DNA from 3 places in the Streptomyces finlayi genome. Region 3 is predicted to be linked to each of the others. Evidence: riboswitches for the same ligand, from Rfam matches in the RefSeq annotation. Region 3 holds a riboswitch; each other region holds the start of a gene.
The links. Region 3 has a riboswitch for cobalamin ahead of F0344_RS10810 (ribonucleoside-diphosphate reductase subunit alpha). Riboswitches for the same ligand answer to the same signal wherever they lie in the genome.
Positions count from the first base shown of each region.

Region 1: it holds a riboswitch for cobalamin, as region 3 does, so the genes downstream of both, F0344_RS01930 (CbtB domain-containing protein) here and F0344_RS10810 (ribonucleoside-diphosphate reductase subunit alpha) in region 3, are expected to answer to the same signal.
Region 2: it holds a riboswitch for cobalamin, as region 3 does, so the genes downstream of both, F0344_RS28995 (cobalamin biosynthesis protein) here and F0344_RS10810 (ribonucleoside-diphosphate reductase subunit alpha) in region 3, are expected to answer to the same signal.

Region 1 covers NZ_CP045702.1:385,328-392,979, forward strand. Annotated here, with positions in the region: gene F0344_RS01900 (IS5 family transposase) at 1-615, opposite strand, end outside; gene F0344_RS01905 (transposase) at 1,251-1,604, opposite strand; gene F0344_RS01910 (pirin family protein) at 2,292-3,257, opposite strand; gene F0344_RS01915 (tetratricopeptide repeat protein) at 3,412-3,765, shown strand; gene F0344_RS01920 (GNAT family N-acetyltransferase) at 4,093-4,641, shown strand; gene F0344_RS01925 (CbtA family protein) at 4,776-5,549, opposite strand; gene F0344_RS01930 (CbtB domain-containing protein) at 5,576-5,791, opposite strand; adenosylcobalamin (AdoCbl) riboswitch at 5,795-5,942, opposite strand; gene F0344_RS01935 (histidine phosphatase family protein) at 6,057-6,620, shown strand; gene F0344_RS01940 (DUF6480 family protein) at 6,836-7,081, opposite strand; gene rpmG (50S ribosomal protein L33) at 7,235-7,399, shown strand; gene F0344_RS01950 (type B 50S ribosomal protein L31) at 7,429-7,652, shown strand, end outside.
Region 2 covers NZ_CP045702.1:6,340,229-6,347,880, forward strand. Annotated here, with positions in the region: gene F0344_RS28985 (putative cobaltochelatase) at 1-162, opposite strand, end outside; gene F0344_RS28990 (cobyric acid synthase) at 159-1,985, opposite strand; gene F0344_RS28995 (cobalamin biosynthesis protein) at 1,982-2,926, opposite strand; cobalamin riboswitch at 3,028-3,219, opposite strand; gene F0344_RS29000 (hypothetical protein) at 3,313-3,543, opposite strand; gene F0344_RS29005 (inorganic phosphate transporter) at 3,562-4,818, opposite strand; gene F0344_RS29010 (class II aldolase/adducin family protein) at 5,085-5,744, shown strand; gene F0344_RS29015 (alpha/beta hydrolase) at 5,824-6,951, shown strand; gene F0344_RS29020 (hypothetical protein) at 7,137-7,652, shown strand, end outside.
Region 3 covers NZ_CP045702.1:2,393,485-2,401,136, reverse strand. Annotated here, with positions in the region: gene F0344_RS10815 (ribonucleotide-diphosphate reductase subunit beta) at 1-103, opposite strand, end outside; gene F0344_RS10810 (ribonucleoside-diphosphate reductase subunit alpha) at 103-2,496, opposite strand; cobalamin riboswitch at 2,637-2,759, opposite strand; gene mctP (monocarboxylate uptake permease MctP) at 2,892-4,526, opposite strand; gene F0344_RS10800 (DUF3311 domain-containing protein) at 4,523-4,777, opposite strand; gene F0344_RS10795 (GntR family transcriptional regulator) at 5,041-5,805, opposite strand; gene F0344_RS10790 (sugar ABC transporter substrate-binding protein) at 6,091-7,386, shown strand; gene F0344_RS10785 (carbohydrate ABC transporter permease) at 7,510-7,652, shown strand, end outside.

The sequences.
Region 1 (7,652 bases), 2.0 Mb from region 3:
CTCGACGTCGATGCCCACGTTCTCGCCGTGCTCGACGACCTTCTTCTTGAATCCCTGGTCGACCAGGGCTTTACGCACCGTGTCGGTCTGTGCGGCCACGCCGCCCAGCAGCGCGATACCGGCGGTGTTGTCGTGCGCGCTGGCCGGCAGGACGGCGACCGCGACGACCAGGCCCAACACGTCCACGGCCAGGCATCTCTTCCTGCCCGGCACCTTTTTCGCGGCGTCCCGGCCCGTCGTCGTGGCCGGGACGCCGACGGCCACGTGGATGCTCTGCGTGTCCAGGACCACCAGGCTCGGGTCGGCTAATCGCTTCCGCTTCTCCCGCAGCTGCCAGCGCAGCAGGTCGTGAAGGTCCTGGTCAGTGCCCTCGTCGCGCCAGAGGTAGAAGTAGTACTTCACCGCTCCGGGCGGGGGCATGTCGTGGGGCAGGAACTCCCACTGACATCCCGTGCGGTTCTGGTAGAGGATCGCGTTCACGATCTCCCGCATCGCGTACTTCCCCTGATGCCCGCTGACCGACGGATGCCAGGCCTTCCACGCCGTGATCACGGGTTCGACGAGCTCCCACTGCTCATCGGTGAGATCGCTCGGGTACGGCTTGCGCATGCTCATGCCACAACCCAAGCGAACCCCGAACGCCTGACCGGCAGCGATGCCCCAACGTCACACCATCGAGCGATGACAAGCCGGACGGAAGGTCACGTACCGCACTCTTAGAGGGCGAGATGGTCCTCCTCGACCTCGCGTCGGGGATCACCGACCCTCTTCGCGGACGACTGCCGACGGGAGGTCCGTTCCCTGGAGTGGATGGACGCCCACACCCTCCGACTGAGCTGCCCCGAGTTTCGTAGCGGCCGGTTTGCGTCGTTTCAGACACCCCATGTCGTTTGAGGTCAAGCGGCATGAGGTTGGGCGTGGTGCGACCAGGCGGTCGCTTCGCTGTAGTGGGTATGGGCTTCGCCCCGCGGAGAGACCTGCCGTGACACGCAGAACCCCCATCGGCACCTACCGACGGGGGTACGCATCTCTCACATCGCTCTCACCAACACCGCGGACGCTCCTGGATCACAGCGGCGTGACCTGCACCTACGTGCATTACCTAGACCATCGTGAACAGCACAAGACACGATCTACAACCTGTGCCATGTGGGACCGGAAACCGCCAGCGTCTGCCGCAAAGCTCCGTCAGCCGCCTACGGGGCGGTACGGCGCGCTGAAGTTCCCCCCGCGAACTGGACAGCGGGTGTTTACGCTGCCGGGGCGAGGTTCTGCCTGAGCAAGGATCTCGTTTCGAGTGGGGTGACGTACCCGTACTCGGGATGCCGACGGAGCCGGCTGCGGTTGTACTCGACCTCGACGTAGCGGAATACGTCGGCCCGGGCAGCCTCGCGGGTCTCCCACATGCTCGTCCCGATCTCCGCTTTCAGGATGGCGAACCAGCTTTCCGCGGCGACATTATCGTAACAAGAGCCGACGCGTCCCATCGACTGCCGCATGCGCAACTTGCCTATTTCGGTGCGGAATTCGTCACTCGTGTATTCGCTGCCGCGATCCGTATGCATGATGCAACCGTGCTCCAGGCCCCCACGCCCGGCCGCCATCCGCAGGGCGGCGACCGGCAGCTCGGCGCGATGGTGGTCGGGTAGACAACTTCATGACGTGATCCACCGGTACAACGAGGTCGGCCTGGACGAATCCATGCAGACCGAACACGAAGGTCCGAAACACTCGCGGTGCAGAGTCAACGAACTGGTGGCACGTCAGCCCATCCTCCTGGTCAGTCCAGTAGGAATCTGCGCCACGGCAGACCACGAATCCACCTCACTCTGACATCACCAACGACGCGTTGGGCGGCATGGGTAGCGACTTAGCTACCGCCCCGTCACGGCCTATGTCCCCGGCTTTCAAACGGGGCAGCATTGTGGGATCACCACAACACCCTGTTCCGCCTAGGTGAGATCCCGGCCCCTGGTGGGCCATGCGCAAGCACCCCGCGTTCGCTCAACTGCCACGAGTCAGGAAAAGCCCCAGCCCCAGGTGCCCAGTCCGCTCATCACAGACAGCAGACCAGCTAGACCATGCCGCGACAGCGCCTGACACTCCGTCAGCAAAGTCAGCATTGGGTCAGCATCAGGTCTACTAAAGCTGCTCGCACACGACCACGCTTTGGAATCCCGGGCACGTGCGGCGGAAGCTTCCGGAGAAGCGCTGGACCGATTCCGCTTCTGAGCATGGGACCGAGCTGCAGCGACCAGGAGCGCGCCCGGACGCGGCCACATCAGTGCAGCTCAGCGCACCCTTCCCCGCGGTTTCAGCGCCACAGGCGGCAGTTCGGGCGCGGGGAGCCGGCCTCCGTCGTAGCCATGCACTTCCCCGAACCGAGCACTGGCCATCCAGTCCGTACGCGCCTGTGCAATATCCTCATGGGACCGCCCGATGAAGTTCCACCACATCACGATCTCCTCTTCGAACGGCTCACCGCCCAGCAGCATGAGGCCCGCGTCGGAGAGTGCCCGCAGGGGGAGTTCGGTGCGGCCGCAGCCGAGGTAGAGCATCGAGCCGGGGAGTACGGGTACGCCGTCGACCTCCGCCTCTCCCGACATCGACAGAACCGCGTACTCGAAGTCGGGGTCGAGTGGTACGCGGACCTCGGCGCCGCCCGTCAGGGCGAGGTCGGCGCCGACGATCGGGGTGTAGGTGGTGCCGGGCGAGCGGGCGCCGTCGAGTTCTCCCAGGATCACGGTGGCGACAAGGCCGGGCGTGATGACCGTGGGGAGGTCGGAGTGGTGCTGGAAGTACGGCTCGACGTTCCGATGGGCATCGGGCAGGGCCACCCAGAGCTGGGCACCGTGGAGGTGTCGGGCGTGCGGCTTCGGACTCTCCTCGGAGTGACTGATCGCCCTGCCCGAGGTCATCAGACCCAGCTCACGGGGGTGGATCGTACGGAGGCTGCCCACGCTGTCGCGGTGCAGGACTTCACCCTCGTGCAGCCAGCTGACCGTCTGCAGACCCGTGTGCGGATGCGGCGGCACCTGCATCCCGGGTTCGTCGGCGATATCGTCGGGGCCGTAATGATCCACGAAGGCCCAGGCACCGACCATCCTCCGGCCCAGATTCGGCAGCAGTCTGCGGACCTCGGTGGATTCGCCCAACTGGACATGACGCGGGGCGAGTAGTTCGCGCACCGGCTCGGCGACGACGAAGCCCCGTCCTCCGCAGACCGAGGGTGTGGCCTGGCGATCGAGATTGCTCATGGCGCTCAACCTATTCCCGTCGGGCCCGGGAGCGCCGGTCCCCACGCCGAAAGTTTAGTGGAATATTCAATCATTATGCTGGGTTGAAGCAGCTGAATGGATCACCGCGGCGACGGCGGACCGGATCCGTCGACGGCCCGGCCGAGGAGGACCAGTGAACGAGACGTACTACGAGTTCGGCGCAGCAGCCGATCGCTGGGACCGGGCGCAGATGTTCTTCGATGCGAAGGAGTACCTCACCGCCGCCCGCATCCTGGGCGGACTGGTCGATGAGGTGCCGGAGCAGGTCGCTCCGCGGCTGCTGCTGGCCCGTGCGTACTACCACTCGGCACGACTCGGAAAGGCTGAGACGGAGCTGCGCGCCGTACTGGAGCGTGACCCCGTGGAGGACTACGCGCAGCTGATGCTGGGCCGCACCCTGGAGCGCCAGGGACGCCACGCGGAAGCCCGGCCCCACCTCCGGATGGCCGCGGCCCTGACCGGTGACTTCGGGCCGGACGCGCCATAGCGGAGGCATCCCCGAGGCAGGATGGTGCTTCTCGGGGGCGCCGGTCAGGCCCGGGGCTTCGGCTCCGGGCCGCTCTGCGTATGGGAAACACGATCGAGCCACTCCGTCATCAAGGCCACCTCCGCCGTACTGAGCCCAGCGCCGTGGGACTGCCGCAGCAGGGCCCTCAAGGTGGCAGCGGTGGAGGGAACCGCGACGGACGGAGCCGCCGCGCCCGTCGAGTCACCATCGGCGACCACTCCGTAGCGACACCATTGAGCTGTGCCGACCTCCCGGCCGGGCATATTCACGTGCGCCAGGCCCTCGCGCCGTGATACTCCCGCTGCCATGGATGACCTTGCGACAACACGCCTCACCCTCCACCTGATGAGTCCTGCCGAGGTTGCGGACCTGGCGGCGGGGGAACCCGGCGGCAACCTTCGATGGACCCCCGGATACCCGTCCGACGGCGAGAAAGCCGCCGCGAGGCGCTACCTCAACACCTGCGAAACGGTCGGTGACCCCCGGCCGTTCGGATCCTTCGCGATCATTCGGCGCGAGGACGAGCAGGTGATCGGCGGGGCGGGCTTTCACGGTGCACCGGACGAACGTGGCCAGGTGACCATCGGCTACGGCCTGGCCCCCACGGCCCGAGGGAAGGGGTACGCATCCGAAGCCCTGCGCGCCCTGCTGGAATTCGCCCGCTCGCAGGGCGTCACCTCAGCGAAGGGCGACGCGGACCTCGACAACATCGGATCACACCGCGTCATGACGGCGGCCGGTATGCGACTCGTCGGGGTGGATGATCAACTGCATCACTATCGCGTCGAGTTGACCGGCGACGCCCCACAAGAAGCACTTGATGCACCTGAGGCACGAGATCCACGGCGGACATAGGGCTCATAACCTGGCGAGGACCGGCCGCAACAGTGCGACCCGCCGGGCAGAGCCTGGCGGGTCGCGTAGTGGGCCGGTTGGATCAGTGGGAGTGTCGTGGGGACCCGGCCGGCCTGTCCCACGCACCGCCACCGTCAGGTCGGCGAAACCGCCGTCCGGGACGCCGGTCCGGTGCCCGCACGGGAGTTGTCCGGCTTCGGCTCCAGCAGGCGTTCGGCCAGGTATCCGAAGACCACGCCGTAGCCGATCCACAGCGTCGCCTGGATGGCGAGAGTGGACAGCCGGAACTGCCAGAGCAGCGTGGCCGGGAAGTCCTTGCCGACCTCGTTGAACGAGGGCAGGAAGACGTAGGCGAGGCCGATGAGAAGAACGAAGCCGGCGAACGCGGCAATGGACGCGTTCCAGTTGCCCAGACGGGGTGCGAGCCGTCTACCGAGGACGACGGCTCCGAGAGCCAGCAGCACGCTCAGCGCGACCATCAGGAAGAAGAGCGCGGTGCGCTGTCCGATGGTGCCGGGATCACCGACAGCCGGCGGGTTGGCCGGGTACTTCAGGAACGGCACGACGTACACCGTCAGCAGTGCGGCACCGGCGACGAAGGCGGCCGTGGCCCGGGGGCCGAAGGCGCCTATACGGCCGAGCGCGTAGCAGAAGACGAGTGCGGCAATGCCGCCGACCGCGACGCCGAACACCAGGACGCCGGTGGCGAGTCCGCCGGTGGCCTGCATGGTCCGGCTGACGAGTTCCTCGCCGCCGCCGTGGTCATGGTGATGAGCCGCTTCCAGCGCGATGGCTGCGTCCACTTGGGACTCGCCGAGGAAGTAGGCGACGCAGAGAGCGAGCAGACCCGCGACGAGTCCCGCGAGCATCCCGCGGATGAGTACAGCTCTGACAGATATGGAGTTCACGAGATTGTCCCCTGCGTATCGGTTTCTCAGTGGCAGGGGAAGCCGAGCAGATGCCGGCCGTCGTGAACCCACTCATGGACGCCCTCACCGGCGATGACCGAGATGGCGCCCTGCTCGGCGCCGACGAAGTACAGCAGGACGAGCATGAGCATGCCGAAGAAGACCGCCCACGGGGCGAGGGCCTTCAGCGAGACGGGGGTGATGGCGGGTACGCCGGCCGTGGGGGCAGCGGACTGTGCCATGGCAGAACCTCCTGTGGGAACACGCGTCCCGATCGTGGTGCCTGAGACGACAGTGCCGGGTCTGACTTCCCGTACGGGTACGGGTTCACAGTGGCGCGACCGTGCCGGATTCTCACCGGCTTCCGTCACACCGTCGTCATGGTGATCGTGACCATACCGCTCACGGCCGAGGACCGCCATGGTGCAATCAGGACGAGAGCGGGGCCGCGGAGGGACTGTGCCGCGCCCCGGACGGGCCCACGGTTGAGGGAGTGGAAGAAGCTACGTGACGGTACGGGTGATGCTGATCGCGCCCGCGATGAACGCGGCCTTGCGCGAGGCCCGGTTCGAGGGAGACGCGCCCCTCGACGAGGCCGGAGTGCGGCGCGCGCGTGCCGCGGCGGACCGTGTACCGGAGGCGGATCTATGGGTGAGCGGTACCTCCGAACGCTGTCTGCGGACCGCTGACGCGCTCGACGTTCACCCCACGCCCGAACCCGCCCTTGCCGACTGGGACATGGGCCGCTGGCGTGGGAAGCGACTGTCCGACGTGAGCGACGGCGAAGCCGAGGCCGTGGCGGCATGGCTCACCGACCCAACCGCCGCCCCGCACGGTGGCGAGTCGCTGCTGGACCTGTCCGCCCGTGTCGGCAGCTGGCTCGACGGCCTGGAGGAGGGCAGCGGCCGCGTGCTCGCCATCGTCGAGCCCGCCGTCGTACGCGCTGCGGTCGTCCACGGGCTCGGCCTGGCGGCGGCCGGGTTCTGGCGCCTCGACGTGGCCCCCTTGGCACTCACCGAACTCAGCGGCCGCGAGGGGCGCTGGAACCTGAAGTGCGGCCAGGTCCTCTGATCACAGGCGCTGTTGCGGCGGGCAGCTGTCATCGCGGTCGCGCGCACGCCCCCGGCCGCGGCGCATTCATGCCGCTGCTTCGCCGCGCCTGTCACAGACGCTCTTCCGCCGCGGCCATGCCGGCCGACGGAGGCCTCCCGCCACCTACGCCCCTCGAGCGGTAGAGCCGCCCAGCCGCCGATGCGGCGGACGACCCGCGCGGTGGCGCACGCCGGTCATATAAGGATGGCGTAGACGAGGAAGAAGGCCGCCACCACCACCGCGAGGGCGAGGATGGCGAAGAGCGGCCCCTTCGCCCATCCCCTGGGTGGCTCGTTCCACGGCCCCGCCCCCGACATGCTGCTTTCCGCCGGGGGCGTATCGCCGACGGGAACACCCCCGCCGGGTTCCAGGCCGGGGGTATTTCGCGGGTCGGGGTCGGGGACATTGCGCGGGTCCGGGTCGGGATTCGCAGTGCTCATACCTCTCCGCATACCCCTTCAGCCAGAAATGCACCAAATCTCACAAATCTTCCTTGGCCGGACGCGCGGAAGGTGAGCAGCCACCCAAGCGCGCCCGACCGGGAGCACCGGAGCCGTTTTTGAACATGGTAATCATTGCCATATAGTGTCGCCATGGCTCGCAACGAAGTACGCCCGATCATCAAGCTCCGCTCCACCGCCGGCACGGGCTACACCTACGTCACCCGTAAGAACCGGCGGAACGACCCCGACCGGCTCGTGCTGCGCAAATTCGACCCGCTCGTCCGCCGCCACGTGGACTTCCGCGAAGAACGTTGACCCTCTCCCCGGACACGAAGGACATCACCATGCAGCCCGGAATCCACCCCGCCTACGGCCCCGTCGTCTTCCGCGACAAGGCCGCCGACTTCGCCTTCCTCACCCGCTCCACGCTCACCAGCGAGCGCACCGTCGAGTGGGAGGACGGCAACACCTATCCCGTCGTCGATGTGGAGATCTCCTCCGCGAGTCATCCCTTCTACACCGGTACGGCCCGAGTGCTGGACACGGCAGGGCGCGTGGAGCGGTTCGA
Region 2 (7,652 bases), 3.9 Mb from region 3:
GGGCATGAGCGCCGCGAGCGCGCGCACAGCGGTGGACTTGGCAGTCCCCTTCTCCCCGCGCACGAGGACGCCGCCGACGGCAGGACTGACGGCGTTGAGCAGGAGCCCGAGCCGCAGATCGTCCTGTCCGACGATGGCGGTGAAGGGATAGGGCGTACTCACAGGGCCTCCTCAGTCGCATGCACATCTGTTTCCATGACCGAGCGCCCGGCTTCATCAGCCCCGCGCCCGGCTTCATCAGCCCCGCGCCCGGTTTCATCAGCCCCGCGCTTGGCTTCAACAGGCCCGCGCCCGCCCCCATCAGGCCCGCGTCCGGCTCCATCCAGCCGCCCCCCGGCCCCACCGAGCCTGTCCGGCGATTGAGGACCGGGGTCCGGGGCAGAGCCCCGGTTACGGGAAGGGGCGGGTAGGGGAAGGCCCGCCGCAGGCGCACTCCCCGGCCCCGCACTCGCACGCCCCGCACCAACCTCCGCAACCCCCACCGGCGCCCCCGGCGGCACGAACGGCAGCCCCCTCGGCGCCCCGCCCTCGATCAACCGCCACAAGGCATCCGTATCCGCGTGCTCCTCCACGAGATCCCCCAGCCGGTCCAGCTGCTCCTCCCGCAGCGCCTCGAAGCTCGTGTCCGGCGCGGCCACGAACCGCCGCCCCGCTGCCCGGGCGACCTCAGCCAGGAACCGCCGCCGGAACCCGTCGCTCTCCAGCGAGCCGTGCCAGTGCGTCCCCCACACCGAGCCGACCCGGCAGCCGTCCAGGAACGGCTCACCGCCCCGCACATCGGCGACCCCGTGATGGATCTCGTACCCCTCGACCGGTTCACCGAGTGCCGTTCCGACCGGCCGCGCCAGCGTCTTCTCCCGGTCGAACCGGATCCGGACCGGCAGCAGCCCCAGCCCGTCGACCCGCCCGGCCCGCGACTCCACCTCGTCCTCGATGTGCTCACCGAGCACCTGGAACCCGCCGCAGATGCCGAGTACCGGCCGCCCCTCGGCGGCCCGCCGCACCAGCGCGTCCGCCAGTCCGCGCTCGCGGAGCCAGGCCAGGGCCTTCACCGTGCCGCGCGTGCCCGGCACGATCACCAGGTCCGCGTCGGCCAGTTCCTCGGCCCGGTCCACGAACCGCACCACGACCCCCGGCTCGGCGGCGAGCGCGTCCACATCGGTGAAGTTCGACATCAGCGGTACGGCGCACACCGCCACCCGCAGGACCTCCTCTCCGTGCGGGGCGCTGACCGCGGACTCCCGTACGGCGCCGCGCAACGACACGCGCAGGCCGTCCTCCTCGTCGATGCCCAGCCCGTGGGTGAACGGCAGCACTCCGTACGTCCGCCGGCCCGTGAGCTCGTACAGCATGTCGAGCCCCGGCTCCAGCAACGAGACGTCGCCCCGGAACTTGTTCACGAGATACCCGGCGACCAGCGCCTGGTCCTCGGCGCTCAGCAGGGCCGTCGTACCGAAGAACGAGGCGAAGACGCCCCCGCGGTCGATGTCCCCGACCACCAGCACGGGGAAGCGCGCGGCCCGTGCGATGCCCATGTTCACGATGTCCGTACGCCGCAGGTTGATCTCGGCCGGACTGCCCGCCCCCTCGCAGATCACGGCGTCATACGTGCCCCGAAGCTGCTCCAGACAGTCCACGACGGTCCCCAGCAGAGACTCCTGCCGCCCTCCGTGGTAGCCGCGCGCACTCATCTCGCCGACGGGCTTGCCCATCAGGACGACCTGGCTGGACCGGTCGCTGCCGGGCTTGAGCAGCACCGGGTTCATCAGCGCGGTCGGCTCCACCCGGGCGGCCTGCGCCTGCATGGCCTGGGCGCGGCCGATCTCCGCACCCTCGCGGGTGACGAACGAGTTGAGCGACATGTTCTGCGCCTTGAACGGCGCGACCTTCACCCCCTGCCGCACCAGCCACCGGCAGATTCCCGCCGTGACGACGCTCTTGCCCGCGTCCGACGTGGTTCCCGCGACCAGCAGTCCGCCGCTCATGTCCGTCTCCGTCCCGCGATCAGCCGGCCGGCCACACAGACGCCGAGGGCCAGCGCACTCACCCGGCGCGACAGCCGCACCGCACGTTCGATGTCCGCGGTCTCCACCGCGCGCCCGGCCGCCCCGTTGAGTACCGGCCGGTGCTCGACCCGGCCGCCGTACGCGAGGGTTCCGCCGAGCCGTACGCCGAGCGCGCCCGCGAACGACGCCTCGACCGGCCCAGCGTTGGGGCTCGGGTGCTTGCCCGCGTCGGCGCGCCAGGCCCGCACCGCGTCCCGCGGGCGGCCTCCGGCGGCGACCGCGAGTACGGCGGTGAGCCGGGCCCCGGGCCAGCCCGCGAGGTCGTCGAGGCGGGCCGAGGCCCAGCCGTACCGGCGGTAGCGGGGCGACGTGTGCCCGACCATGGCGTCGAGGGTGTTGACGGCCCGGAAGCCGACGAAGCCCGGTACTCCGCCCAGGGCGCCCCAGACGAGGGCGCCGACGACGGCGTCCGAGGTGTTCTCGGCGACGGATTCGACGACGGCCCGCGCGATCTGAGGCCCGTCGAGCGCCTGCGGATCGCGTCCGCACAGATGCGGCAGCCGTTCGCGGGCGGTGCCGAGGTCCCCGGCGGCGAGTGCGCCGCCGATGGCACGTGCCTCGCGGCCCAGAGAGGTGCCGCCGATGACGGACCAGGTGGCGGCGGCGGTCAGCGCGACGGCCACGGCGGGCCGGTCGCGGACGGTACGGGCGGCGAGCGCGGCGGCGCCCGCGGCGCCTCCGGCGCAGACCAGCGTGTGGAGCGCGCCCCACCCGCGGTGGTCGTGCCACAGTCGGCTCTCGACCTCTGCGGCGGCCGTCCCGAACGCGGCGACGGGGTGCCCCCGACGGGGATCACCCAGGAGCAGATCGCCGATCAGGCCGGCCGTGGCGCCGTACGCGAAGATGCGGTCGGCACGCATGGCTCAGCCCGCCGATGCACGGGACGTTCTGGAAGGTGACACAGGATCGGGCGCACGGCGGCCGGGCATGACGTATGTCCTCACTCAGGGTCCGCGCCCTGGTTCGACGTGACCGGCGACGAGAGTCTCCTGGCTTCCGGATCCGCAGTTCCCCCCGGCCTTCCAGTCCGCGGACGGACCGTGACTTCCGGTGTGGGGGGAGTGCTCCCCGGTGACAGTGGCGGGACCGCGCCGGATTCGCACCGGCTTCCTCTTCTGTCGCCGTAAACGGCACGGGCAGTCCACCACGCTGTGCGAACGCCCGTCAACTCGCCGTTGACCTGCGGAGCTGCACGCAGATCAACGGCGAGGGGACACCTGCGGCCGCGTGCGTCGCGGCCGTTCCGTCAGACGACGATCAGGTAGATCCCGTAGCTGACTGCCGCGGCGCAGAGGCCGAAGCAGAGGTACGCGCCGGTGCGGGCCAGGGCGAGCGAGCCGCCCGAGCTGCCGGCCGAGGCCGTCGCCGCCTGCTTGGACAGGCCGACGATGCCGAGGGTGAAGAGACCGACGAGCGCCACGGTGACCACGAGGCTGACGCCGAAGACGGAGGCAAGAGCTGCCCAGTCGATTTTCATGGTGGTAGTTCCTGCCCTTTAGACCGTGGCCGGGCGGGCCGGGTCGGCGGTGGTTCCGGCCGGGGCCGGGATGGTGGACTTGATCTCCATGGCCGCGGTGCCGGTAGGAGGAGTCGTCACGGCCGCCATGGCCGTCGTGACGACTCCCGCGGGCTCGGGCTCCGGGGTGTCCGTGACGTTGGTGTGGTCGACCGGCTGGCGGCGCGACACCAGCCAGATGGCACCGGAGCCCGCGACGAGCACGACGGCGACGACGGCGACGCCCCAGCCGCCCTGCTTCGTCAGGAGCTCGGCGCCCGCGCCGATCAGACCGGCGGCCGGCAGGGTCAGGCCCCAGGCGATGAACATCCGGGTGGCGGTGGACCAGCGGACCACGCCGCCCTTGCGTCCGAGACCCGCGCCCATGACGGCGCCGGAGCAGGACTGGGTGGTGGAGAGGGAGAAGCCGAGGTGCGAGGAGGCCAGGATGACCGTGGCCGCACTGGTCTGGGCGGCGAAGCCCTGCGGCGGCTTGAGCTCGGTGAGGCCGCTGCCCATGGTGCGGATGATGCGCCAGCCGCCGAGGTAGGTACCCAGGGCGATGGCGACACCCGCGGAGACGATGACCCAGACCGGCGGGTTGGAGCCGGGGGCCAGGACACCGCCGGTGACCAGGGCCAGCGTGATGATGCCCATGGTCTTCTGCGCGTCGTTCGTGCCGTGGGCGAGGGAGACGAGCCCGGCCGAGGCGATCTGGCCGGCCCGGTAGCCCTTGGCGGTCGACTTCAGCTGCGCCTCGTCGGTGACCTTCCGGTTGATCCGGTACGTCAGCCGCGTGGCCAGCAGAGCTGCGAGACCGGCGACGAGCGGGGCGGCGACGGCGGGGAGCAGGACCTTGGTGACGACGGTGCCGCCGTCGATCGAGGACCATCCGGCCGACATGACCGCGGCGCCGATGAGACCGCCGAAGAGGGCGTGCGAGGAGCTGGAGGGCAGACCCACCAGCCAGGTCAGCAGATTCCACAGGATGGCGCCGACGAGGGCCGCGAAGATGACCTCGGTTCTGAGGCCGTCCTCGTTGATGATCCCGCCGGAGATCGTTTTCGCGACCTCCACCGACAGGAACGCGCCGATCAGGTTGAGGACGGCGGACATGGCCACCGCTGTCTTGGGCTTCAGAGCGCCGGTCGAGATGGTGGTGGCCATCGCGTTGGCGGTGTCATGGAAACCGTTCGTGAAATCGAACACGAGAGCTGTCACGATCACAATCGCAAGCAGCAGTGTGATGTGTTCCATTTACCCAGGCAATCGCTCGACGTCAGTGGCTCGTGGACCCTAGGCAACCTGGATGAACGGAAGGTGAACTGAGAAGGGCGCTGTGGTGACCCCAACCGGAGTGCCGGTGCTCCGGTTCCGCGGGGGGAGGGCGGCGCAGCCCGTCCGGCGCCTGGAGGAAGTCGTTCCGTATCGGGCGTCAGGGGGGCATTTCGGCCACTCTTCAGCCCCGAGGAGATCCTGGTCACCCGAGCCGCGCTCCCGCCGCCCTCTCATAGGATTTCCGCATGAGCGATCAGCAGCGGGAAGCGGTCCGGCGGACCTGGGACGGCGTGGTCGCGACGGCCCGCAGGACGGCGGCCGACGGCCTCGTCGTCGGGACCTCCGGCAATGTGTCGGCCAGGGCCGGGGACATCGTCCTGGTCACCCCCAGCGGCGTGCCCTACGACCGGCTCCGCCCCGAGGACGCGGTCGGCGTGGACCTCGAAGGCCGTCAGGTGCTCGGGGACCTCGCCCCCACCAGCGAACTCCCGCTGCACCTCGCCGTCTACGCGGACACCGGCGCGGCCGCCGTCGTCCACACCCACGCCGTGCACGCCACCGCGGTCTCCACCCTCGTCCCCGAGGTCCCGCTCGTGCACTACGCCGCCGCGATGCTCGGCGGCCCCGTCCGCACCGCCGCCTACGCGCGCTACGGCACCCGCGAACTGGCCGAGAACATGCTCACCGCCCTGCGGGACCGCACGGGCTGCCTGCTCCAGAACCACGGGACCGTCACCTACGGGAACTCCCTCGACGAGGCGTACGACCGCACCGCCCAGCTCGAATGGCTGTGCAGGCTCTGGCTCACCGCCAGTTCCGTACCCGGCCTCCGGCCCTCCCTGCTCTCCGGGGCCCAGCTGCGCGAGGTCCAGGACGCCCTGGAGACCTACGGCCAGCCGGGCTGACCCCCAGGGGGCCGTACCGGTGGGAATCGGACGGCCCCGCCCACTGGCCCCCCGCGACGGGCGCCCCGACACTGGCAGCATGCGCCCGGCTACAGCGACGGCAGCGGCCGTCACCACGATTCTCGGCGTCGGCGCGGCAGCGGTCGCCGCCGGCCGGTATGCCAGTGACGCCGCCCTCAAGGTGCCGTCCGGACGTCCCTTCCCCGGCGACCGCAGGCTCACCGTGCACAGCACGGCGGCCGGACAGGTCACCCTGACCCGCTCCTTCGCCGCACTCCGCCCCGGTACGTACGGACTGGTGGGCCACGGCGTCCACGCCGTGGTCGGACCGGTGATCGAGCAGGCGGGGCACGGCGCCGACACCGTCGTACGCCGTCTGGAGCGCGTCGTCCACGGAACCCTGGAACCGGGCGCCAAGGTCCGCATGACCCCGGAGCTGTACAGCGGGGACCCGGGCAGCGCACTCGGGCTCGACTTCAAGGAGGTCGAGATCCCCGGCGAACTCGGCGTCCTGCCCGCCTGGTTCGTGCCGGCTCCCCGTGACGTCTGGGTGATCACGGTGCACGGGCTCGGAACCAGCCGGGCCCACCCCATGAACCTGATGGGGTTCCTGAACGCCCAGCAACTGCCCGTGCTGGACCTCGCCTACCGCGGCGACACCGGAGCGCCCCGCCCGACGGACGGACTCGGCCACCTCGGCGAGTCCGAATGGCGCGACCTGGACGCCGCGATCCGATACGCGATGCGGTACGGGGCCGAGAGCGTCATCGTCCACGGCTGGTCCACCGGCGCCTCGATGGCCCTGCACGCCGCCGTGAACTCCCCGCTCCGCGACCGCATCAGCGGCCTCGTCCTCGACTCACCGGTCCTCGACTGGCGCGCCACCCTGCGCGCCCTGGCCGCCGCCCGTGGTGTCCCCGCCGCGCTGGCGCCCCTCGCGGTCCGCGCCGCCCAGGGCCGGGCCGGCCTGCACGGTGCCCGGCTGCTGGACACGTCCCTCCCCGCCGCCCTGCACGCCCCGACGCTGATCTTCCACGGCCCCGACGACACCCTCGCCCCGTGGGCGGCATCGGAGGCACTCGCCCGACTCCGCCCCGGCCTGGTCGCCCTGCACTCCGTTCCGCAGGCTCCGCATGCGGCGATGTGGAATGCCGGCCCGGCACGGTACGAAGAGGCGCTCCGGCGCTTCCTCACCCCTCTGATGTGAGGTGTTGTGACCGATAGGCCCGCTTGGTGAGCGGTCTCCGGAGGTCCGCGTAAAGCGTGGGGCCGGCTTCCGTTTGGGCTTTCGGGCCGTCAGAGGCAAGACTGCTCCCCGTGACGTCCCGTACTCCGCGCGACTCCAGGCTGCGACTTGTCCGCCCGCGACCCCTTGCCACCGCCCGCAAGGCCGTGACCACCCGGCGCACCCGGCCGGCCCCCCGCCCTCCCGAGGGCACCCCGCCCCCGGCGGAACTGGCCCGTCAGGCCAGGACCGTGCTCGCCGACGCCGTACGGATCGCCCACTGGGCGTCCGACGACGCGAGCCCCGGTACGGCTCCGCTGACCGCCCACGCCCTCGAACGGGCCGCGACGGCACTGGATCTGTCCCCCGCCCAGGTGCGGGCCGGATGGGACCGCGCCAGGCTCGCCGGACTCGTCGAACTGCACGGCGACACCGTGCGCCCCGGCTGGCGGCTGCGTGCCTGGAAACGCGACGACTCCGCCGTGCTCCGGGGCTGGGTGGCGCTCTTCGACGCCTGGTCGCTCGTCCACGCCGCGCCCCGCGACATCCCGGCCACCACCGTCGCCGAAGCGGTCGAGGCGGTGCCGCAGGTGCTCTCCCTCCTCCAGCTCTCCGCCGGCCCGGTCACCGTGCCCGCCCTCCTCGACCTCCTCGGCCAGCGCGTCGCGGAACTCCACGAGGAA
Region 3 (7,652 bases):
TGATCGCGTCGCGGTAGCGCTCGTAGAAGTCCGGGTACCGCATGGGCCGCAGGGTCAGTTCGAAACCCGGGTCGAGCAGGTTCTTGGTCGCGTCGGAACTCATCACTGACAGGCCTCGCAGGACTCGGGGTTTTCCAGGGAGCAGGCGATCGCGTCCGCGTCGGGCGCGGCCGTCTGGGCGGGGACGGGGGCGGCGGACGCCGCGCGGGCGATCCGGGTGGCCGGGCGCGAGCGCAGGTAGTACGTCGTCTTCAGCCCCTGCTTCCAGGCGTACGCGTACATCGAGGAGAGCTTGCCGATCGTCGGCGTCTCCAGGAACAGGTTCAGCGACTGACTCTGGTCGAGGAACGGCGTACGGGCCGCCGCCATGTCGATCAGTCCGCGCTGCGGGATCTCCCACGCCGTGCGGTACAGCGCCCGCACGTCCTCGGGGATCCACGCGAAGCCCTGCACGGAACCGCTGGCCTCGCGCAGCGCCTCACGGGTCCGCGCGTCCCACACGCCGAGCTTCTTCAGCTCGGCGACGAGGTAGGCGTTGACCTGGAGGAACTCACCGCTGAGCGTCTCGCGCTTGAAGAGGTTGGAGACCTGCGGCTCGATGCACTCGTACACCCCGGCGATCGAGGCGATCGTCGCCGTCGGCGCGATGGCCAGCAGCAGGGAGTTACGCATCCCGGTCGTCGCGATCCGGGCGCGCAGTGCGTTCCAGCGCTCCGGCCAGTGCAGCGCGGTGGCGTAGTGGTCGGGGTGCAGGACACCGCGGGCGGTGCGTGTCTGCGACCAGGCGGGAAGGGGCCCGGAGCGCTCGGCGAGGTCGCAGGACGCCTCGTACGCGGCGAGCATGATCCGCTCGGAGATCTTCGTGGACAGCGCCCGCGCCTCGGGGGAGTCGAACGGCAGCCGCAGCTGGAAGAAGACGTCCTGGAGCCCCATCGCGCCCAGGCCCACCGGGCGCCAGCGGGCGTTGGACCGGCCGGCCTCCTCGGTCGGGTAGAAGTTGATGTCGACGACCCGGTCGAGGAAGGTCACGGCGGTGCGGACCGTGGCGTCCAGGCGCTCCCAGTCGATGTCGCCGTCGGCCACGAACGCGCCGAGGTTGACCGAACCGAGGTTGCAGACGGCCGTCTCGCCGTCGTCCGTGACTTCGAGGATCTCGGTGCACAGGTTCGACGAGTGGACCACGCGGCCCGGCTCGGCGGTCTGGTTGGCCGTGCGGTTGGAGGCGTCCTTGAACGTCATCCAGCCCTGACCGGTCTGCGCGAGCGTACGCATCATGCGGCCGTAGAGGTCCCGGGCCGGCATCGTCTTGCGGGCCAGCCCCGCCGCCTCGGCGGCGCGGTACGCCGCGTCGAAGTCGTCGCCCCACAGGTCGACCAGCTCGGGCACGTCGGCGGGCGAGAACAGCGACCACGGGCCGTCCGCGTCGACCCGGCGCATGAACTCGTCCGGAATCCAGTGCGCCAGGTTGAGGTTGTGCGTACGCCGCTGGTCCTCGCCCGTGTTGTCGCGCAGCTCCAGGAACTCCTCGATGTCCGCGTGCCAGGTCTCCAGGTAGACGGCGGCCGCGCCCTTGCGGCGGCCTCCCTGGTTGACGGCGGCGACCGAGGCGTCCAGCGTCTTGAGGAACGGCACGATGCCGTTGGAGTGCCCGTTGGTGCCGCGGATCAGCGAACCGCGGGCGCGGATACGGGAGTACGAGAGGCCGATGCCGCCCGCGTGCTTGGAGAGCCTGGCCACCTGGTGGTAGCGGTCGTAGATCGAGTCGAGCTCGTCCAGCGGCGAGTCCAGCAGATAGCAGGAGGACATCTGCGGGTGCCGGGTGCCGGAGTTGAAGAGCGTGGGGGAGGAGGGGAGGTAGTCGAGCCGGCTCATCAGGCCGTACAGCGCGGCGACCTCGTCCAGCGCCTCCGGTGAGTCGTCCTCGGCGAGGCCGGACGCGACGCGCAGCATGAAGTGCTGCGGGGTCTCGATCACCTCTCGGGTCAGCGGGTGGCGCAGCAGATAGCGGCTGTAGAGGGTCCGCAGCCCGAAGTAGCCGAACCGGTCGTCGGCGCCGCCCACGAGCGAGGCGCCGACCAGGGCGTCGAGCCGGGAGGCGTGGACCCGGACGAACTGTGCGGTGCGGTCCGCGATCAGTCCCTCGCGGTGCCCGACGGCGACCGAGGCCGAGAAGGAGAGCGCGCCCTGGCCTGCCGCCTCGTCCGCGATGGTGCGGGTGAGGAGGCGTGCGGCGAGCCGGGAGTAGGCGGGGTCCTCGGAGATCAGGCCGGCGGCGGCCTCGGTGGCCAGCGAGCACAGCTCGGCCTCGTCCGACCGGGCGTTGCGGCCGCGCAGTGCGGCGGCGGCGACGCGTCCGGGGTCGGTGTCGGGCAGATCCGCCGTCAGTTCGGTGAGGGTCCGCAGGAGTACGGTCCCGGGGGCGTCCGTGGACTCGGCGGTTCCGGTGTTTCCGGCGGACTCTGCTGCTGAAACCGGATCGGCTGGCGCGATGGTCACGCGGTGCTCTCCCTCGCTCGGCTCCGGCCAGGCGGGGAACGGGGGCAGCCGGGCAGCGTGGGGCCCGGAGGCGGCAGCACTGCGTGCGGCGTCCACCGGCCCATCCACGAGGCCCGGACGTCTGTGCGCCCGGTTCGGTCGAGCCGGGCGCGCTGTCGACAGGTCTTCGGACTTCGGATGTGCAAAAGCACACCGATCACACCGTTGCGGGACAGTTCCGGATTCACACCGGATTCCCCTGCGGCGACAGCGAGCATGAGCATACATGTGGGGGCTCCTTGCCGAAGCAGCCCCCACATCTTGTGTCGCGTGGTGAAGGTACCGGAAAGCGCGACGGGCCGCCGCGCCTCCCTCAGGGAAGGCGCGGCGGCCCGTGCACGAGTCCGGCCGGCGTGTCAGTGACCGCCCGGTGCGCCCACCGTCGCGGGCGGGAGCACCTTCTCGACGCCCGGGTCACCCGCGTCCGCCGTGTAGTCGGACGGTGAGGTCTCGTCGATTCCGGCCGGGGCCTTCAGCGCGTTGAGCACGAAGGTCAGCACGACCACGACCACGAGGTTGAGGACGAAGGCGGTGAGACCGATGTAACCGATCTCGCCGATGCCCGGGATCTCCTTCGAGGAGCCGCCGAAGTGCTTCTGGGTCGGGCTGGCCACACCGTACGCGGCGACCGTCCCGTACAGCATGCCGACCGCCCAGCCCGCGATCAGGGCCCAGCGGTGGAACCACCGGGTGAAGAGGCCGCCGACCAGCGCGGGCATCGTCTGGAGGATCCAGATCCCGCCGAGCAGCTGGAAGTTGATCGCGACCGTCTTGTCCATGGTGAGGACGAAGGCGAGCGCGCCGACCTTCACCAGGAGCGAGACCATCTTGGAGACCTTGGTCTCCTGCGCCGGGGTGGCGTCCGGTTTCAGGAAGTCCTTGTAGATGTTGCGGGTGAAGAGGTTCGCCGCGGCGATCGACATGATGGCCGCCGGGACCAGCGCGCCGATGCCGATCGCGGCGAAGGCGACGCCCGCGAACCAGCCGGGGAACATGTTCTCGAACAGCTGGGGGATGGCCAACTGCGGGTTGTCCACCGTGACCCCGGCCGCGATCGCCATGAAGCCGAGCAGCGCCAGCAGGCCCAGCATCAGCGAGTACAGCGGCAGGATCGTGGTGTTGCGGCGGATCACGTCACGGCTGCGACTGGAGAGCGTCGCCGTGATCGAGTGCGGATACATGAAGAGCGCGAGCGCTGAACCCAGCGCCAGGGTGGCGTAACCCCACTGACCCATATCGGTCGGGACGAGCGCGCCGCGCGGTTTTCCGGTGGCCTCGTTCGTCTGCGAGAACGCCTCGCTCGCCTTGGCGAAGATGTCGTCGAAGCCGCCCAGCTTGATCGGGATGTAGATGATCGCCACGGCGATCACCAGGTAGATCAGCCCGTCCTTGACGAACGCGATCAGCGCGGGCGCGCGCAGGCCCGAGGAGTAGGTGTACGCGGCGAGCACCGCGAACGCGATCAGCAGCGGCAGGTCCTTGACGAACCAGTGCGTGGTCTCCCCGCCGCCGACGCCCATCACGTCCAGCACGGCCTGGATACCGACGAGCTGGAGCGCGATGTACGGCATCGTGGCGAGGATGCCGGTGAGGGCGACCGCGAGCGAGAGCCCCTTCGAGCCGAAGCGGCCCCGGACGAAGTCCGAGGTGGTGACGTAGCCGTGCTTGTGCGACACCGACCACAGGCGCGGCAGGAAGGTGAAGATCAGCGGGTAGACGAGGATCGTGTAGGGGACGGCGAAGAAGCCGGCCGCGCCCGCCGCGTAGATCGCCGCGGGGACGGCGACGAAGGTGTACGCCGTGTAGAGGTCCCCGCCGAGCAGGAACCAGGTGACCCAGGTGCCGAACGACCGTCCACCCAGGCCCCATTCGTCCAGGCTGTTCTCGTTCTCGGCCTTCCGCCAGCGGGCGGCCATGAAGCCGATGACCGTGACGGCCACGAAGAAGAAGATGAATACGGCCAGTGCCACGCCGTTCACGCCGTCCTTCATGCTGACGCACCTCCCTTGCGGGCGCGCTGGTCACGCTGCCACAGCACGTACGCGACCATCGTCAGCGCGGTCGAGACGAAGACCCAGAGCATTTGGTACCAGTAGAAGAACGGGATTCCGATGAAGGTCGGATCGACCTTCGCGTACGAGTCCACCCACAGCATCGCCACGAACGGTGCGATGAGACACAGGGCGATAACCACCCGCACGGGTGTGATCGTTGGTCGTTTTCCGGTGTTGTCTTCGGGCATGTGGTGCTCCGTCCCCTCGCTCGTCACCTGGCGTAATGCGCACGCAATCTAGGCGAGCGGTCCGTCCAGCGTCATCCCCTGTCCGCATTGCGGTAGTGCAACGGTGACGTCTCGGCGATACCCGCGCCCGGTGGGACTCACGAGAGAAAGGACGGACTGGTTCACGCCAGCTGTCCGCGCCGGCGCAGCGAACGGCCCCCGTGGGGAAATGACTCCACGGAGGCCGTTCGTCGTGCGGTCCTGGCAGGCCGGGGCGGCAGGACTCAGTCCGTGGGCCGCTTCAGGCGGGCCACGAACTTGTAGCGGTCGCCGCGGTACACCGAGCGCACCCACTCCACCGGTTCGCCGTTCCCGTCGATCGAGTGACGGGACAGCATCAGCATCGGCAGACCGACGTCCGTACCCAGCAGCCCCGCCTCGCGCGGGGTGGCGAGCGAGGTCTCGATCGTCTCCTCGGCCTCGGCCAGCCGGACGTCGTACACCTCGGCGAGCGCGGTGTAGAGCGAGGTGTACTTCACCAGTGAACGGCGCAGCGCGGGAAAGCGTTTGGCCGAAAGGTGGGTGGTCTCGATCGCCATCGGCTCACCGCTGGCGAGGCGCAGCCGCTCGATCCGCAGCACCCGGCCGCCCGTGGTGATGTCGAGCAGGCCGGCGAGCGCGTCGTCGGCCGTGATGTATCCGATGTCCAGCAACTGGGATGTGGGTTCCAGTCCCTGGGCGCGCATGTCCTCGGTGTACGAGGTCAGCTGGAGCGCCTGGGAGACCTTCGGCTTGGCGACGAAGGTTCCCTTGCCCTGGATGCGCTCCAGCCGCCCCTCGACGACCAGTTCCTGGAGCGCCTGGCGCACCGTGGTGCGCGAGGTGTCGAACTCGGCGGCCAGGGTCCGTTCCGGCGGCACGGGGGTGCCGGGCGGAAGTGTCTCGGTCATGTCGAGCAGATGGCGCTTGAGCCGGTAGTACTTCGGTACGCGTGCCGTACGCGTACCCGCACCGGTCTCGTTCCCCGTACTGCCCCCGTCGGCATCCATGGCCCGCCTTCCCGACTGCTGCGTTGCTGCCGTCACCGGCTCCTCCGTCTATAGCGGCTCACATGGTGGCACGGTCCGGTCACGGGTCGTCGCCCTCCCCTAGGTGTCGGTCCGATAACGGACGCGAGTGCACTTCTTATACACCCTTGACACCCCTAAAGGTCTAGGCCAAGCTCCCGGTACTGGTCTAAACCATTAAAGACCAAGTCCCAGCCCCACAGGCAGTACTCGTCGTACGTTTCCGCGGTGGGCGGGGGTTGCTGGTATCCCTGAGGAGGGTGTGGCATGAAGCGCAAGCTCATAGCGGCGGTCGGCGTCGCGGCGATGATGTCCGGTATTGCGGCGTGTGGCGGGGACAGCGGCAACGCTTCGAAGGACCCGAAGGACCGCTCCGAAGAACTGACCGTCTGGCTGATGGTCGACGCGCAGAGCACCTGGCCGGAACTGGTCAAGGACGTCAACGCGCAGTTCAAGAAGAAGTACCCGAAGGTCAAGGTCAACGTCCAGTACCAGCAGTGGGCGGACAAGGCCAAGAAGCTCGACACCGCCCTCGGCGGCGACAAGTTCCCGGACGTCGTCGAACTCGGCAACACCGAGACGATGCAGTACATCCTGAACGGCGCACTCGCCGAGATCGACCCCAAGAAGTACGACAACTCGGATACCTGGATCAAGGGTCTGAAGGACACCTGCACCTTCGAGGGCAAGCAGTTCTGCGTGCCCTACTACGCCGGTGCGCGTGTGGCGATCTACAACAAGGACATGTTCAAGGCCGGCACGGGCAGCGACGCGCTCCCGCAGACCGAGGCCGAACTGCTCACCGCCCTCGACAAGGTCTCGGCCGAGTACACCAAGAAGGACAAGCGCTTCTCGTCCCTCTACCTGCCGGGCCGTTACTGGTACGCGGCCATGTCCTACGTCGCGGCGTACGGCGGCTCCATCGCCGAGTACGACGAGGGTGCGAAGGAGTGGAAGGGCAACCTCTCCTCCGCCGAGTCCCAGAAGGGCATCGAGCACTTCGTCAACCTGGTGAAGAAGTACAACAAGGCCGACATCACCAAGGACGAGCAGGACCACGCCAACGTCATGGCCAACGAGAAGACGGCCCTGATCTACGGCAACGGCTGGGAGGCCGGCTCCGTCACCGACGGTGCCAACAACGGCAACCCGAAGCTCGAGGGCAAGATCGCCCCGGCCGGTATGCCCGGCCCGGAGGGCAAGGCGCTCCCGTCCTTCATCGGTGGCTCGGACCTCGCCATCACCGCGAAGTCCGAGGTCACGGACCTCGGCCAGGAGTGGGTCTCGCTCTTCACCAGTGAGAAGTCGATGGAGGTGCTCGCCTCCAAGAACATCCTGCCCAACAACGAGAAGCAGCTCGAGCCGCTGAAGGCGAAGCCGGAGACGGCCGCTGTCGCCAACGCCGTGCCGGACGCCTGGTTCACGCCGATCGCGCCGGGCTGGACGTCCATCGAGAAGGACGAGGTCCTGGAGAACATGCTCCTGGCGATCCTCAAGGGCACCTCGGTGGCCGACGCGGCCAAGAAGGCCGACGACGAGATCAACGCGCTGATCAACAAGTAGCACCCCAGGGCCATCGGCTCTCCAGGCGGGGGCCCGGCACGCACCGGGCCCCCGCTTCCTTTCGCAGACGTATGCCGTGATCTCCGGGTGCAGCCCCCGGAATCCCGATGGAAGGTCAGCCACGTGACTGCCGCCGACACCAAGGCCGCCGGGCCGCCTCCGGTACCCGTACCACGTGGTCCGGAAGTAACCGGGCCGTCGTCCCCCGCGAAGGACGCCAAGCCGCGCGCCAGGAGGCAGCGGAAGAAAGGTGAACTCCTTCCGTA